Regions from separate parts of the Oerskovia enterophila genome, predicted to be linked through region 1. Evidence: predicted binding sites of a transcription regulator. Region 1 holds the regulator's gene; the other holds the start of a gene.
The links. The regulator HrcA, encoded in region 1, represses chaperone genes, less so after heat shock. The targets are predictions, from matches to a motif close to TTNGCACTCGNNNNNNNCGAGTGCNAA.
Positions count from the first base shown of each region.

Region 2: groL (chaperonin GroEL) is a predicted target of HrcA. The motif match lies at 3,399-3,425, and genes of this name have one in related genera.

Region 1 is NZ_JBIVFZ010000003.1:441,137-448,147, forward strand. Features, by position in the region: gene ACIPWA_RS11320 (16S rRNA (uracil(1498)-N(3))-methyltransferase) at 63-893, opposite strand; gene dnaJ (molecular chaperone DnaJ) at 897-2,009, opposite strand; gene hrcA (heat-inducible transcriptional repressor HrcA) at 2,125-3,141, opposite strand; gene ACIPWA_RS11335 (MFS transporter) at 3,377-4,837, opposite strand; gene ACIPWA_RS11340 (DUF3097 domain-containing protein) at 4,951-5,817, shown strand; gene ACIPWA_RS11345 (DUF4870 domain-containing protein) at 5,819-6,376, opposite strand; gene ACIPWA_RS11350 (DUF2189 domain-containing protein) at 6,578-7,011, opposite strand, start outside.
Region 2 is NZ_JBIVFZ010000002.1:600,777-607,787, forward strand. Features, by position in the region: gene urtA (urea ABC transporter substrate-binding protein) at 1-1,215, opposite strand, end outside; gene groL (chaperonin GroEL) at 1,610-3,244, opposite strand; gene ACIPWA_RS07210 (glycoside hydrolase family 15 protein) at 3,481-4,941, shown strand; gene ACIPWA_RS07215 (phytoene desaturase family protein) at 5,000-6,490, opposite strand; gene ACIPWA_RS07220 (cold-shock protein) at 6,496-6,699, opposite strand; gene ACIPWA_RS07225 (LytR C-terminal domain-containing protein) at 6,883-7,011, opposite strand, start outside.

The sequences.
Region 1 (7,011 bases):
GGCAGGCTACCCCCGGTCGCCGGGCCACAGCCCGGCGACTGCACGCTCCGGAGCGCGTCCGCTCACGCGGGCGTCCCGTCCCAGCGGCCGAGCCGCTGGACGAGCAGCGCGATCGCGACGGGTCCGGCGGTCGACGTGCGCAGCACGTGCGGCCCGAGCCGCGCGGTCAGCGCGCCGGCCTCGGTGAGGGCCTCGACCTCGCGGTCGGAGATGCCGCCCTCCGGCCCGACGACGACGAGCACCTCGGGCGCCCGGCCCGCCAGGGACTCGTGCTCGGACGCGGGGACGGGCAGGGTCACCTCGGCGAGCGGGGCGCTCGCCTCCTCGTGCAGGACGATCACCGCGCCGCCCGACGCGACGACCTCACGCGTGCGCTCGACGAGCCCGCGCGTGTCGATCGCGACGTCGACGCGGGGCAGGCGCGCACGGCGGGCCTGCTTGGTCGCTGCGCGCACGGTCGCGAGCCAGCGGGCCCGCGACTTGGCGGCACGGTCCCCTCGCCACACGACGATCGAGCGCTCGGCCTGCCACGGGACGACGGCGTCGGCCCCGACCTCGGTCGCGGCCTCGATCGCCATCTCGTCCCGGTCGCCCTTGGCGAGGGCCTGGACGAGGGTCACGACGACGTCGGGCGCCGGCTCCTGCACGACCTCCTCGACACGCAGGCTGACCTGGGCGGCCTCGACGAGCTCGATGACGCACCGCAGCCGCAGCCCGTCGCCGTCGACGACGTCGACGTGCTCACCGACCCCGCGTCGCTGGACGACGCCCGCGTGGCGCCCCTCGGCGCCGTCGAGCACGTAGAGCGAGCCCGCAGGGTACCCGGCGAGGCCGCTCGCGGTCGCACCGTCCGACGAGCCGCCCGCCTCGGCGAGGAAGACCGGTGCGCTCATGCCTCAGCGCCCCGAGAGCTTGTCGCGCAGACGGGAGAAGACCCCCGGGTGCGCGGCCGACAGACGCGGGTCCGGGCGCTCCTCGCCGCGGGCCTTGGCGAGCGAGCGCAGCAGCTCCTGCTGCTCGTCGTCGAGGCCCGTGGGCACCTGGACCTCGACGTGCACGTTGAGGTCACCGCGGCCACCCGTGTGCAGGTGCCCGACACCGAGGTTCTTGAGCGTGACGATCTGGCCGGGCTGCGTGCCGGGGCGCAGGTCGATCTCCTGCGGTCCGTCGAGCGTCTCGAGCTCGAGGACCGTGCCGAGCGCGGCAGCGGTCATGGGGACCTGGAGCGTGCAGTGCAGGTCGTCGCCGCGGCGCACGAAGATCTCGTGGTTGCGCTCGCGGATCTCGACGTACAGGTCGCCCGCGGGGCCGCCGGCCGGGCCGACCTCGCCCTGGGACGTGAGCTTGATGCGCGTGCCGGTGTCGACGCCCGCGGGAACGTTCACGGTCAGGGTGCGGCGGCTGCGCACGCGCCCCTCGCCCGCACACTCGGCGCACGGCTCGGGGATGACGGTGCCGAAGCCCTGGCACGCGGCGCACGGGGCGGTCGTCATGACCTGGCCGAGGAACGAGCGGGCCACGCGCTGGACCGTGCCGCGCCCGTTGCAGACGTCACAGGTGCGCGGCGAGGTGCCGGGGCGACAGCACGAGCCGCTGCACGTCCCGCAGACCACCGCGGTGTCCACCTGGAGCTCGCGGCGCGCCCCGAAGGTCGCCTCCGAGAGGTCGATGTCGAGCCGGACCAGGGAGTCCTGGCCACGGCGGGCGCGCGGGATGGGGCCGGACTGCGCCTGTCCCCCGCCGAAGAACGTCTCGAAGATGTCCTGGAAGCCGAAGCCCCCGCCCATGCCGCCACCGGCGGCGGACGGGTCCGAACCGAGGTCGTACTGCTGGCGCTTGTCCGGGTTGGACAGGACCTCGTACGCGCGGGACACGTCCTTGAACTTGTCCTCGGCGGCCTCGCCCGCGACGTCAGGGTGCAGCTCACGGGCCAGCTTGCGGTAGGCCTTCTTGATCTGGTCCTGGCTCGCGTCCCGGGGCACGCCCAGGATCTCGTAGTAGTCGCTCACAGGTCACTCTCTACTAGCGCACGCCGACGGTGGATCGGCGACTTCCGACAACGCCCCGCGGCACGTACCTGGCCCGAGGGCCCGGTCGCCGCGCCCGGTGGCGCAAGAACCATGCTCATGCAGTCAGGACGCGCGACAGGTACCGCGCCACGGCGCGGACCGAGGCGATCGTCCCTGGATAGTCCATGCGGGTCGGTCCGATCGAACCGATCAGCGCGACCGAGTCGCCCTCGTTACCGTATCCGCTCGTCACGACCGAGGTCTCCGCGAGGCCCTCGAGCTGCGTCTCGTGACCGATCCGCACGCTCACCCCGGACTCCGCGGCCATCTCGGTCAACAACCCGAGCAGCACGACTTGTTCCTCGAGCGCCTCGAGGACCGGCCGCAGCGCGTGCTCGAACCGCATCCCGACCCGGGCCAGGTTCGCGGTGCCGGCCAGCACGATGCGCTCCTCGGACTCCTCCGAGAGGGTCTCCTCGACCAGCAGCGCGAGCGAGCGGGCCAGGTCCTGGTGCTCGGGACGGAACTGCTCGGCGACCTCGGCGAAGCCCTGCCCGAGCTCGGCGAGACGCTTGCCCGCGGCGACCGCGTTGAGCCGCGAGCGCAGCTCGGCGAGCGTCGCCTCGTCCGGGCCCGCGGCGACCTCGAGGGTGCGCTGCTCGACGCGGCCCGTGTCCGTGATGATCACCACGAGCAGGCGGCGGTCACCGACCGGCACGAGCTCGAGGTGACGCAGCCCGGAGCGGCGCAGCGACGGGTACTGGACCACGGCGACCTGCCCCGTGAGCTGGGCGAGGAGACGCCCGGCACGCGCCACGACGTCGTCGAGGTCGACCGCCTCCGACAGGAAGGTCTCGATCGCGCGACGCTCGGGCGACGACAGAGGCTTGACCGTCGAGAGCCTGTCCACGAACAGGCGGTAGCCCTTGTCCGTGGGGATGCGCCCGGCCGACGTGTGCGGCTGGGCGATGTAGCCGTCCTCCTCGAGGGCGGCCATGTCGTTGCGGATCGTGGCCGGGGACACGCCCAGGCGGTGCCGCTCGGCGAGGACCCGCGACCCCACCGGTTCCCTGGTGAGGACGTAGTCCTCGACGATCGCACGCAGCACATCGAGCCGTCGTTCCTCGCTCATGTCCACCTCCTGCCGATCGTCGCGCGTTCGCACTCTCTACCGTCGAGTGCTAATTCTACGCGGTCGCGGGAGACCGACGGGCGCCGTGCACATCCTCCTCACGGGGTCTGCGGGAAGGGTCCCCACCGGGGGGCGTGCCGCACCCGACCACACCACGCACGCTCCGCCGTCGGGCCTGGTGCGTTCGCCCGGCAGCACCGCGCGGCGCACGACGTGCCCAGCCCGACGGCGGAGCTCACGTCGCGGACGGCACCTTGCCCTCGGGAGCGCCCTGCTGGTGGCGCGCCCGCAGGTCCACGACCGCGACCACGAGCGAGACCGCGACCAGCGCGACCGTGATGAGCATCGCGGTGCTCGCGGCGACGGCGCCCGTCGCGCCGCCCGCCTTGAGCGAGTAGTACGTCGAGAGGACCACCGCGATGCCCATGGCCGAGCCCACGCGCTGCCCGAGCTGGAGCATGCTCCCCGCGACCCCCGCGAGCTCGACCGGCACCCGTGCGAGGGTCAGCGTCTGGTTCGGGGAGATGACGGTGCCGCTCCCGATCCCCGCGACCATCATGGTCAGGGCGATGGCCCACCCTCCGGCCGAGACGTCGTCGCCCGTCACGCGGATCGCGAGGATCACGCCTGCGAGCCCCACGAGCACCACGACCAGCCCGGCCACCACGAGCGGACGCCCCCAGCGCGCGACGCCGCGCCCCGCGAGCCACGACGCGACGCCCGACGCGATCGCGAACGGCATGCCGATGAGCCCCGCGTGCAGGGGCGTGAAGTGAAGGTCGTTCTGCAGGTAGAGCGTCGCGACGAGGAAGATCCCCGTGAAGCCCGCGAAGTAGGTGATCCCCAGCAGCGTGCCGTTGCGGAACGAGGTGAGCGACAGGACCCGCGGGTCCAGGACGGGGGCGCCCGTGGTGCGCTGGTAGCGCCGTTCCCACACCACGGCCGCGGCCACCGCGGCCGCCCCGACCGCGAGCCACCACCAGCGCCCCGGGTCGTCGTCCTGGCCCGACGTCGTGACGAACGGGAGCATGACCGCGACCGTCGCGACCGCGATGAGGACCAGGCCCACGGGGTCGAGCTTGCGCGGCCCGGGCTTGCGCTGCGTCGCGGGCAGGAAACGGATCGCGAGCGGCAGGACGACCGCGATGATCGGGACGTTGATCCCGAAGATCCACCGCCATCCGTTCTCCTCGCCCGCGACCTGGAGGATCAACCCGCCGAGAAGAGGCCCGAGGGCCGTCGAGACGCCGATCGTCGCGCCGAACATGCCGAACGCCTTGCCGCGCTCGTACCCGGAGAACATCTGCTGGATGAGCCCGATGACCTGCGGGTTCAGCATGCCCGCGCTCGCCCCCTGCAGGAGCCGCGCGATCGCGAGCCACTCGTCGCTCTGCGCCAGGCCCGCCGCGAGGCTCGTGAGCGCGAAGCCCACGAGCCCGACGATGAACAGCGTGCGGCGCCCGCCCGCGTCACCCAGGCGACCCGCGGGGACGAGCGCGAGACCGAACGCCAGCGTGTAGCCCGCGACGATGAGCTGCAGCTCGGTGGGGCCCGCGTCGAGCGCCTTCTCGATCGACGGGAGCGCGACGTTGACGATCGACACGTCGAGCATGGTGATGAAGCCGACCGCGAGACACAGCCCCAGGACGCGCCATCGCTGGGGGTCGGGCGCGGCCTGACCGCTCGAAGTGCTCACCGGCCAGTCGTACCACGGGCGGCGCCGCGGCACCCGGCGAGCCGTGCGGCGGTTCACGGGTCGCCGCGCGCCCCTTCCGGGCGGGGGGCCGACCACCGCCTAGGGTGAGTCGGGTGAGCTTCGATCGCTACGGTGCCGACGTCCTGTCCAGCGCGACCCCCGCCCCGGTCCCCCACCGCAGGCGCCCCGTCTCGCGTCCGCAGCCCGCCAAGCGCGGCCTCGTCGTCGAGGACGTCGAGACCGGCTGGGTCGGCGCGGTGGTACGGGTCGAGAAGTCGGGCGGCATGCACATCGTCGTCCTCGAGGACCGTGCGGGACGGACACGCACCTTCCCCCTGGGCCCCGGCTTCTGGGTCGACGGCGAGCCCGTCGAGCTGACGGCACCCGTGACCTCGCGAGCCCCCGCCGCGCCCACGCGCACCGCGTCGGGCTCGCGCGCGGTCGCCGACGTCCGCGCCCGCGTCGCCCGCGGTTCGCGCATCTGGGTCGAGGGCAAGCACGACGCCGAGCTCGTCGAGAAGGTCTGGGGCGACGACCTGCGCATCGAGGGCGTCGTGGTCGAGCTCCTCGACGGCGTGGACAACCTCGCGGAAGCTCTCAAGGACTTCAGCCCGACGGCGGAGCGCAAGGTGGGCGTGCTGGTCGACCACCTGGTCCCGGGCAGCAAGGAGACGCGCCTGGTCGCCGAGGCGCTGCGAGGCGTGCGCCCCGGCACGGTCAAGGTGCTGGGCCACCCCTACGTGGACGTGTGGCAGGCCGTGCGCCCCGAGCGCGTCGGCCTGACCACCTGGCCCGTGATCGAGCGCGGTACCGAGTGGAAGCGCGGGATCCTGCGCGAGCTCGGGTGGCCCGCGGCCGAGCAGGCCGACGTCGCCCGGGGCTGGCAGCGCATCCTCGGCACCGTGCGGACCTACGCCGACCTCGAGCCGTCCCTGCTGGGCCGGGTCGAGGAGCTCATCGACTTCGTGACGGTCGACTGAGCTACTTCACGATCCGCACGTCGACCGGGTAGCTGGTCGCCTGGCCCTTGCCGACGGCCTGGAAGTTCAGGACGCCGAACACGAGCGACGTGACCCACACGCCGAAGATCACGAGGCCCTCGAGGAGGCCGGGGAGCACGAGGTTCGCACCGACCAGCACGATCGCCACGAGGATCTGGAAGTTGAGGGCCTTCTTGGCCTCGCCGTCCACGACGTAGCTGCGCTCACGGAAGACCAGCCAGATCACGAGGGGCGCGAGGAAGCCGAGGATGCCGCCCAGGAGGTGCGACAGGCTGGCCCACGTCTTGGTGTCCGCCGGCGAGAGGGGCTGGGCCGGTCCCGGCTGGCCCTGCGGCGGGTACTGCCCGAACTGTCCGGTCGGCGGGTACTGCCCCTGCTGTCCCGGCTGCTGGCCGGCGGACGGCCCGTAGCCGCCGGGCTGACCGGGATAGCCGTTCTGGCCCGGATGTCCCTGGGGGCCGGGGGCGCCGCCCTGGTCGGCCGGCGGGACGTACTGCCCGTAGTCCGGAACCTGGTCGGAGGAGTGCTGGTCGCTCATCGTGGCCTCTCTGCGGTCGAACCGGACCCTTCGTGACGGACCGGGCGCCTCACGCTAGCCGGTCGCGATCGCCCGGGGCCACCCTGCCCGGGGGCTGGGCGCACCGGTCCCGCCCACGACCTCGCCCGACATGGCGCCGGGCCCCGGCGCCGCTCCACGAGAGCGGCACCGGGGCCCGGTGACCTTGGTCTGCTGTTCCGGTCAGACCGGCTGCTCGCCGATCAGACGGCGGTAGGCGTAGGCCACCGCGATGTAGGACAGCGGGAGCGTGACCAGCAGTCCGATCAGGCACACGAGGAAGCCCACGATGTTGATACCGAGGAGCGCGAGGAGCAGCAGGAAGACCGACCCGAAGTTCTTCGCGACGAGGGACCAGCTCGACTTGATCGCGGTGATCGCGTCCTGCTGCTTGTCGAGCGTGAAGTAGTAGACGAAGGCCGAGAAGATGCCGACCGCGATCCCGGGCAGGATGCACAGGAAGTAGCCGATGATCGACATCACCGCGACGAAGAACGCGGCCAGCAGGACGTTGCCCACGTTCGCGATCCGGAAGAAGGCAGCGACGTCGGGCTTGCGCCCCTGCGTCTCGTCGAGCGCCCCGCGCGAGTAGAACGCCGCGATCAGGTAGCTGATGA
Region 2 (7,011 bases), on a different contig from region 1:
GTCGGGCTCGATGGGCTCGCCCGAGCTCCACTCGGTGTGGATCAGCCCGTCGGGGCCGATCTTGCCGATGAGCGCCGTCTTGGCGATGTGGTGGTTCTCGCCGTCGACCGTGACCGTGCCCTCGGGGGCGTCGAAGGTCACGCCGCCGGCGGCCTCCTGGATGTCGCCGACCGCGAAGGACTTCGCCTTCTCGACCATGCCCTTCCAGAGGTAGACCGAGGTGTACGCGGCCTCCATGGGGTCGGACGTGACCCGGTCGTCGCCGTACTCGGCCTTGAAGGCCTCGACGAACGTGGTGTTCTCGGGGCTGTCGATGGTCTGGTAGTAGTTCCAGGCCGTGAGCTGGCCCTCGACGTTCTCGATGCCGATGCCCCCGACCTCCTCCTCGGCGATCGAGACCGACACGACCGGCATGACGTCCGGGCCCAGGCCCGCGTTCTTGTACTCCTTGAAGAACGCCACGTTGGAGTCGCCGTTGAGCGTGTTGAACACGGCGTCCGCACCGGCGGCCTTGACCTTGTTGACGATCGTGGAGAAGTCGGTGTGACCCAGCGGCGCGTACTCCTCGCCGAGGACCTCGATGCCGTTGGCCTCGGCGTAGGCGTTGATGATCTTGTTCGCGGTGCGCGGGAAGACGTAGTCGGATCCCACGAGGAAGATCGACGTCGCCCCCTGCTCCTTGAGGTAGTCGAGGGCCGGCACGATCTGCTGGTTGGTCGTGGCGCCCGTGTAGAAGATGTTCGGGGAGGACTCCAGGCCCTCGTACTGCACGGGGTAGAAGAGCAGCGCGTCGTTGTTCTCGAAGACCGGGAGCATGGCCTTGCGCGAGGCCGAGGTCCAGCCGCCGAAGACCGCCGCGGTGCAGTCGTCCGTGATGAGCTTCTCGGCCTTCTCCGCGAAGGTCGTGGGCTCGGACGCGCCGTCCTCGGCCACGACCTCGAGTTGCTTGCCGAGCACGCCGCCGTCGGCGTTGATCTCCGCGACCGCGAGCCGGAGCGAGTCGTGGACCGTCTGCTCGGAGATCGCCATGGTCCCGGAGAGCGAGTTGAGGAGTCCGATCTTGACGCTGTCGCCCGAGACGTCGACGCAGTTGGCCGCCGCGGACGAGGCGCTCCCCCCGCTCGCGTCGGTCCGGGCGCCGCACCCGGAGAGGACGAGCGCGAGGACGAGGGTTGCAGCGGGCAGTGCGCGTGCGGTTGCTCGTGAGGTGGCCACCGAGGTTCCTTTCACCGAAGGTCGACAGGACCGGAGCGCTCGGTGCCGAGCGGTCCGTCGTGCGGTCGGTGGGCGCCCTCTGGCGACCTTTCCCGGCCGTCCACGAGGGGCGTATACAACGCTGTGCCCACTGGTGTAGACGCTAGGGAGACGGTGTTTCGCCGGCGCTGCCCGCGGTGTTAACGCTCCGTTTCCCGGGTCACGATCGGGTCACGGGCTGACGCGCCATGCCGGCCGCTCGCGGGCTCGCAGGCGCCCGACGACAGTGGCCGCGACCGCGGCCGGGACCGGGACCGGGAACGCCGAAGGGCCGCCCGGCCAGGTCTCCCTGGCCGGACGGCCCTTCGTGTCAGCTGCGCAGGCTCCTAGGAGCCCGGCCGCGTGAGCGGACGGATCAGAAGTCCATGCCGCCCATGCCGCCGTCGCCACCCGGCATCGGCTGGTTCTTCTCCGGCTTGTCCGCGACGACGGCCTCGGTCGTCAGGAAGAGCGCTGCGATGGACGCAGCGTTCTGCAGCGCGGAGCGCGTGACCTTGACCGGGTCGTTGACGCCTGCGGCGAGCAGGTCCTCGTAGACGCCGGTCGCGGCGTTCAGGCCGTGGCCCGAGGGGAGGTTGCGGACCTTCTCGGCCACGACGCCACCCTCGAGACCGGCGTTGATCGCGATCTGCTTGAGCGGGGCGTCGATCGCGGCGCGCACGATCTGCGCACCGGTCGCCTCGTCGCCGACCAGGTCGGTGATCGCAGCGGTCTCGAACGCGACGGCGCCGGCCTGGATGAGAGCCACGCCACCACCGGCGACGATGCCCTCCTCGACGGCAGCCTTCGCGTTGCGGACAGCGTCCTCGATGCGGTGCTTGCGCTCCTTGAGCTCCACCTCGGTCGCGGCGCCGGCCTTGATGACAGCGACACCACCGGCGAGCTTGGCGAGGCGCTCCTGGAGCTTCTCGCGGTCGTAGTCGGAGTCCGACTTCTCGATCTCGGAACGGATCTGGTTCACGCGACCCGCGATGAGGTCGGCGTCGCCGGCACCCTCGACGATCGTGGTCTCGTCCTTGGTGACGACGACCTTGCGAGCCTGGCCGAGCAGGTCGAGGGTCGCGGTCTCCAGCTTGAGGCCGACCGTCTCGGAGATGACCTGGCCACCCGTGAGGATCGCGATGTCCTGCAGCATGGCCTTGCGGCGGTCGCCGAAGCCCGGAGCCTTGACGGCGACGGACTTGAAGGTGCCACGGATCTTGTTCAGCACGAGGGTGGCCAGGGCCTCGCCCTCGACGTCCTCGGCGATGATGAGGAGGCTGCGGCCGGCCTTCATGACCTGGTCGAGCAGCGGCAGCAGGTCCTTGACGTTCGAGATCTTCGACTCGACGATCAGGACGTACGGGTCCTCGAGGACCGCTTCCTGACGCTCGGGGTCGGTCTCGAAGTAGCGGGCCAGGAAGCCCTTGTCGAAGCGCATGCCCTCGGTGAGCTCGAGCTCGAGGCCGAACGTGTTCGACTCCTCGACGGTGATGACGCCTTCCTTGCCCACCTTGTCGAGGGCCTCGGCGATGAGCTCGCCGATCGCGGGGTCACCGGCCGAGATCGCGGCCGTAGCAGCGATCTCTTCCTTGGTCTCGATGTCCTTGGCGGCGACGAGCAGCTGGGCCGTCACGGCCTCGACAGCCTTCTCGATACCGCGCTTGAGGGCGATCGGGTTGGACCCGGCCGCGACGTTGCGCAGGCCCTCGCGCACGAGCGCCTGGGCGAGCACGGTCGCGGTGGTGGTGCCGTCACCCGCGACGTCGTCGGTCTTCTTGGCGACCTCCTTGACGAGCTCCGCACCGATCTTCTCGTACGGGTCGTCGAGCTCGATCTCCTTGGCGATGCTCACACCATCGTTGGTGATGGTGGGCGCGCCCCACTTCTTGTCGAGGACGACGTTGCGGCCCTTGGGGCCGAGCGTGACCTTCACGGTGTCGGCGAGGACGTTGAGCCCGCGCTCCATCCCGCGACGTGCCTCCTCGTTGAAGGCGATGATCTTTGCCATGGGGATTGATCCTCCGCTGGTGGCGTGTGACGGTCGGTCGGCGCCCGCGACGGACGGCTCGCGCACGACGACGTTCCTGTCACGCCGACTCGCGGGCCTCACCTGACGACCAGAGAAAACTGTCACTCTCATGACGAGAGTGCTAACGCCATTATTGGCACTCTGCCGGTGCGAGTGCAAGGCCGTTCGGTCGCTATCGCCCCCAGCGGAACGACGCACGTCCGGCTCGTCCTAGGATGCCCAGTGTGAGTTTCGCGACAAAGAGGTGGCGACTGGCGGTGCTGGGAGCGGCGATCGCCCCCGTCGTGGTGCTCGTGACGGCCGGAGCCACCCCGTCCCCGCAGCCGACCGACGTCCGGATCGACCTGTACCAGGACGGCGTCGCGACCGCAGGGCCCGGCACCCTCCTGCGGCTTCCCGCGGGCATGGACGCCACCTACCTCGAGGGCAGCAGGGTCCTCGACCCCGCAGCCCTCGATCCCGCCTGGCTCACCGCCGGCATCGACCCCGCCGACGGCGAGGTGAACCGGCTCAGCCAGGTCGCGGGCTCCCCCGTGACCGTCGGCTCGCTGCTCGACGCCGCGGGCGCCGAGCGCGCCGCGGCCTCCTCCAGGGCGTGGCTCGCCGACGGCCGGGTCCCGGGCGCCGGCACCCGCTTCGCGGGGCTCGGCGAGGACGCCCTGCTCGACCTGCACGCCCTGACGCTCGAGAACGGTGCCTCGCTCGCCGCCGCGTCCCCGCGCTGGCGCTTCGTGTGGCCGCGCGACTCGTCGTTCACCGCGGCCGCGTACGCGCGGACCGGTCACGTCGACGACGCCTTGCGCGTGCTCGACTTCCTGCGCTCGGTCCAGGAGCCCGACGGCTCGTTCCACGCCCGCTACCTCCCCGACGCCTCCGGGGTCCCCGACGACCGCGGGATCCAGTCGGACGGGAACGGGTGGGCCCTGTGGTCGGCATGGACAGTGCTCGACGAGATCGAGGGCCCCGAGGACCGGGAGGACGCGCGCGAGCGCCTCGCCCCGCTCGTCGACGCCTCGACCGCTCACGTGCTCGCCCTGCTCGACGACGACACCGACCTGCCTCCCCCGTCGAGCGACTACTGGGAGGTGCACCCGACCGACCTGACCCTCGGGACCGCCGCGCCCCTGCTCGCCGGGCTCGAGGGGGCCATGGCGTTCTACCGCGACGGCGAGCAGTGGGACCGTGCGGCCGACGCGGCGAGCGCCGCGATGCGCCTGCGGACCGCGATCGAGGACCGGTTCGGTTCCCAGGGCTACCCGCGCGCCGTGTCGGGCGGGGCGCAGGACGCCGCGACCACGTTCACGCTCCCCCCGTTCCAGCCCACGGCGCTCAGCGGGGCCGAGGACGCCTGGCGCTCCTCGGTCATGTCGATGCTCCGGCCGGCCGGGGGCGTGGCTCCGGGGGCAGGGTGGCGCACCGACGGCGTCTCCTGGACGCCCCAGACCGCGCTGTTCGCCCTCGCGGGCGCCTCGATCGGCGAGGAGGAGGCCGCCGAGAGCTGGCTCGACTGGCTCGCGGCGCACCGGACGGCCTCCGGCGCGATCCCCGAGAAGGTCCTCGCCGACGGCTCCCCCGCGGCGGTCGCACCGCTCACGTGGAGCTCGTCGCTCGTGGTGCTGACCCTGGTCGAGCTCGAGGACCGGCGCATCGAAGCGGCTGAGGCGCTGGCACCCTGAACCGGGCCATGTCCGGCCCCGAGGCGTGCGCGCTCACCCGCCCCGGTGGCCCCTGCCGTCAGGGCGCCAGGGCCGGCAGGTGCGGGACGTCGAACTCCCGGCGCAGGACGCGCTGGGCCGCGTACCAGCCCCCGAGCCCGTGGACCCCGGGGCCCGGCGGGGTCGAGGCCGAGCAGAGGTAGACCCCGTCGAGACCCGTCGCGTACGGGTCGAGGCGCGCGCTCGGGCGCGCGAGGACGCGCCACATGCTGACGGCCCCCGCCGCGATGTCCCCACCCACGTAGTTGGCGTTGTGCTCGCTCATGCGCGCCGCGGGCACGCACCGCGAGGTCACGACGACGTCGCGGAAGCCGGGAGCGAAGCGCTCGATCTGGGCGGTGATCGCCTCGGTGACGTCGAGCGTGGACCCGGCCGGGACGTGCGCGTACGTCCACAGCGGTCGCAGGTCGCCGACCCTCCGTGACGGATCGACGACGCTCGGTTCGCTCACGAGGACCATGGGCCGCTCGGCGTGGCGACCGGCCTCGACCGCAGCCTCCGCGGCAGCCATCTCGGCGCGCGTGCCGCCCACGTGAACCGTCCCGGCGAGCCCGACCTCGGCGTTCTGCCACGGCACAGGACCACGCAGCACGAAGTCGACCTTGGCGGCCGCGTTGCCGTAGGGGAATGCCGTGAGCGCCCTGGCGGCACGTCCGGTGAGACGGGAACCGAACACCTCGACCACGGTGCGGGGCGTCGTGTCGAAGATGACGGCCCGGGCCGGGGGGAGGTCCGACTCCGAGCGCACGGGATGATCGGTGACCACCTCGCCGCCGTGCGCCTCCAGGTCCGCGACCAGTGCGGTCACGATCGCCCCCGAGCCGCCGCGAGGGACCGGCCAGCCGCCCTCGGTGTGCGCGAGCGACGCGAGCAGCATCGCGACCCCTGCCGAGGCCAGCGACGGCATGGGCGCGATCCCGTGCGCCGCGACCCCTGTGAAGAGTGCGGGCGCGACGTCCCCCACGAAGCGCCGGTCCCAGGCCCGGGTGCCTTGCTCGAGCACACCGAGGCCGAACCGGGCCGCGGTCGGCACCCCGCGCGGGAGGAGTCCCGCCGGGATGCTCCGTTTGTCGCCCAGAGCGGTCGCGACCGCGTGGCCCGTGTTCCGGGACAGCGAGCCGACGAGCGAACGCCAGGCGGCGCCGTCGACCCCCAGCCCGTCGACCGTCCGGTCGAGGTCCCGGTAGGCGATCCCCGCGCGACCGCCCGGCAGCGGCTGGGCGTACGAGACGTCGGGGACGAGCAGCTCGACGCCACGCGAGGGCAGGTCGAACGCCTGGAAGAACGGCGACGCCCACGCCATGGGGTGCACGGCGGAACAGATGTCGTGGACCATGCCCTCGGCCAGACCCAGGTCCAGGGTGCGGGACCCGCCCCCGACCGTGGGTTGCGCCTCCAGGACCCGCACGGACAGCCCTGCCCTGGCGCACGTCACCGCCGCGGCGAGGCCGTTCGGCCCGGATCCGACGACGACGACGTCCACCTCGGTCAGGTGACGCGCCGGGGTCACGGTGTTCAGAGCGGGCGCACCTGTTCGGCCTGCGGGCCCTTCTGGCCCTGCCCCGGCTCGTACTCGACGGCCTGTCCCTCGTCGAGCGTGCGGTAGCCGTCGTTCTGGATCGCGCTGAAGTGGACGAAGAGGTCCTGACCGCCCGAGTCGGGGGTGATGAACCCGAACCCCTTCTCGGCGTTGAACCACTTGACGGTGCCCTGAGCCATGGAAGGTCTCCTCGTGTGCGGCGCGTGCGTGCCGCGGGTCGCCCGCGAGCGACCACCGCCCTCGGTGCCTCCGAGCCTAGCCCGCGGGCTGCACCCCGTCACCGGTACGCGCGATGCGGTCCCTGTGAGGACGTGCAGGAAGGGGACGGCACCGTGGACCTGGGCGCGACGATCCGCGACGGATCAGGGAGCGACGGTCAGCGCCGACTTCACGACCACGAGGACGTCACCCTCACGGATGTCCACCTGCGTGACCTGCTCGGCCGGGATGCCCAGGACCGCAGCGACGGCGAGCGCCGTCTCCTTGCGGTC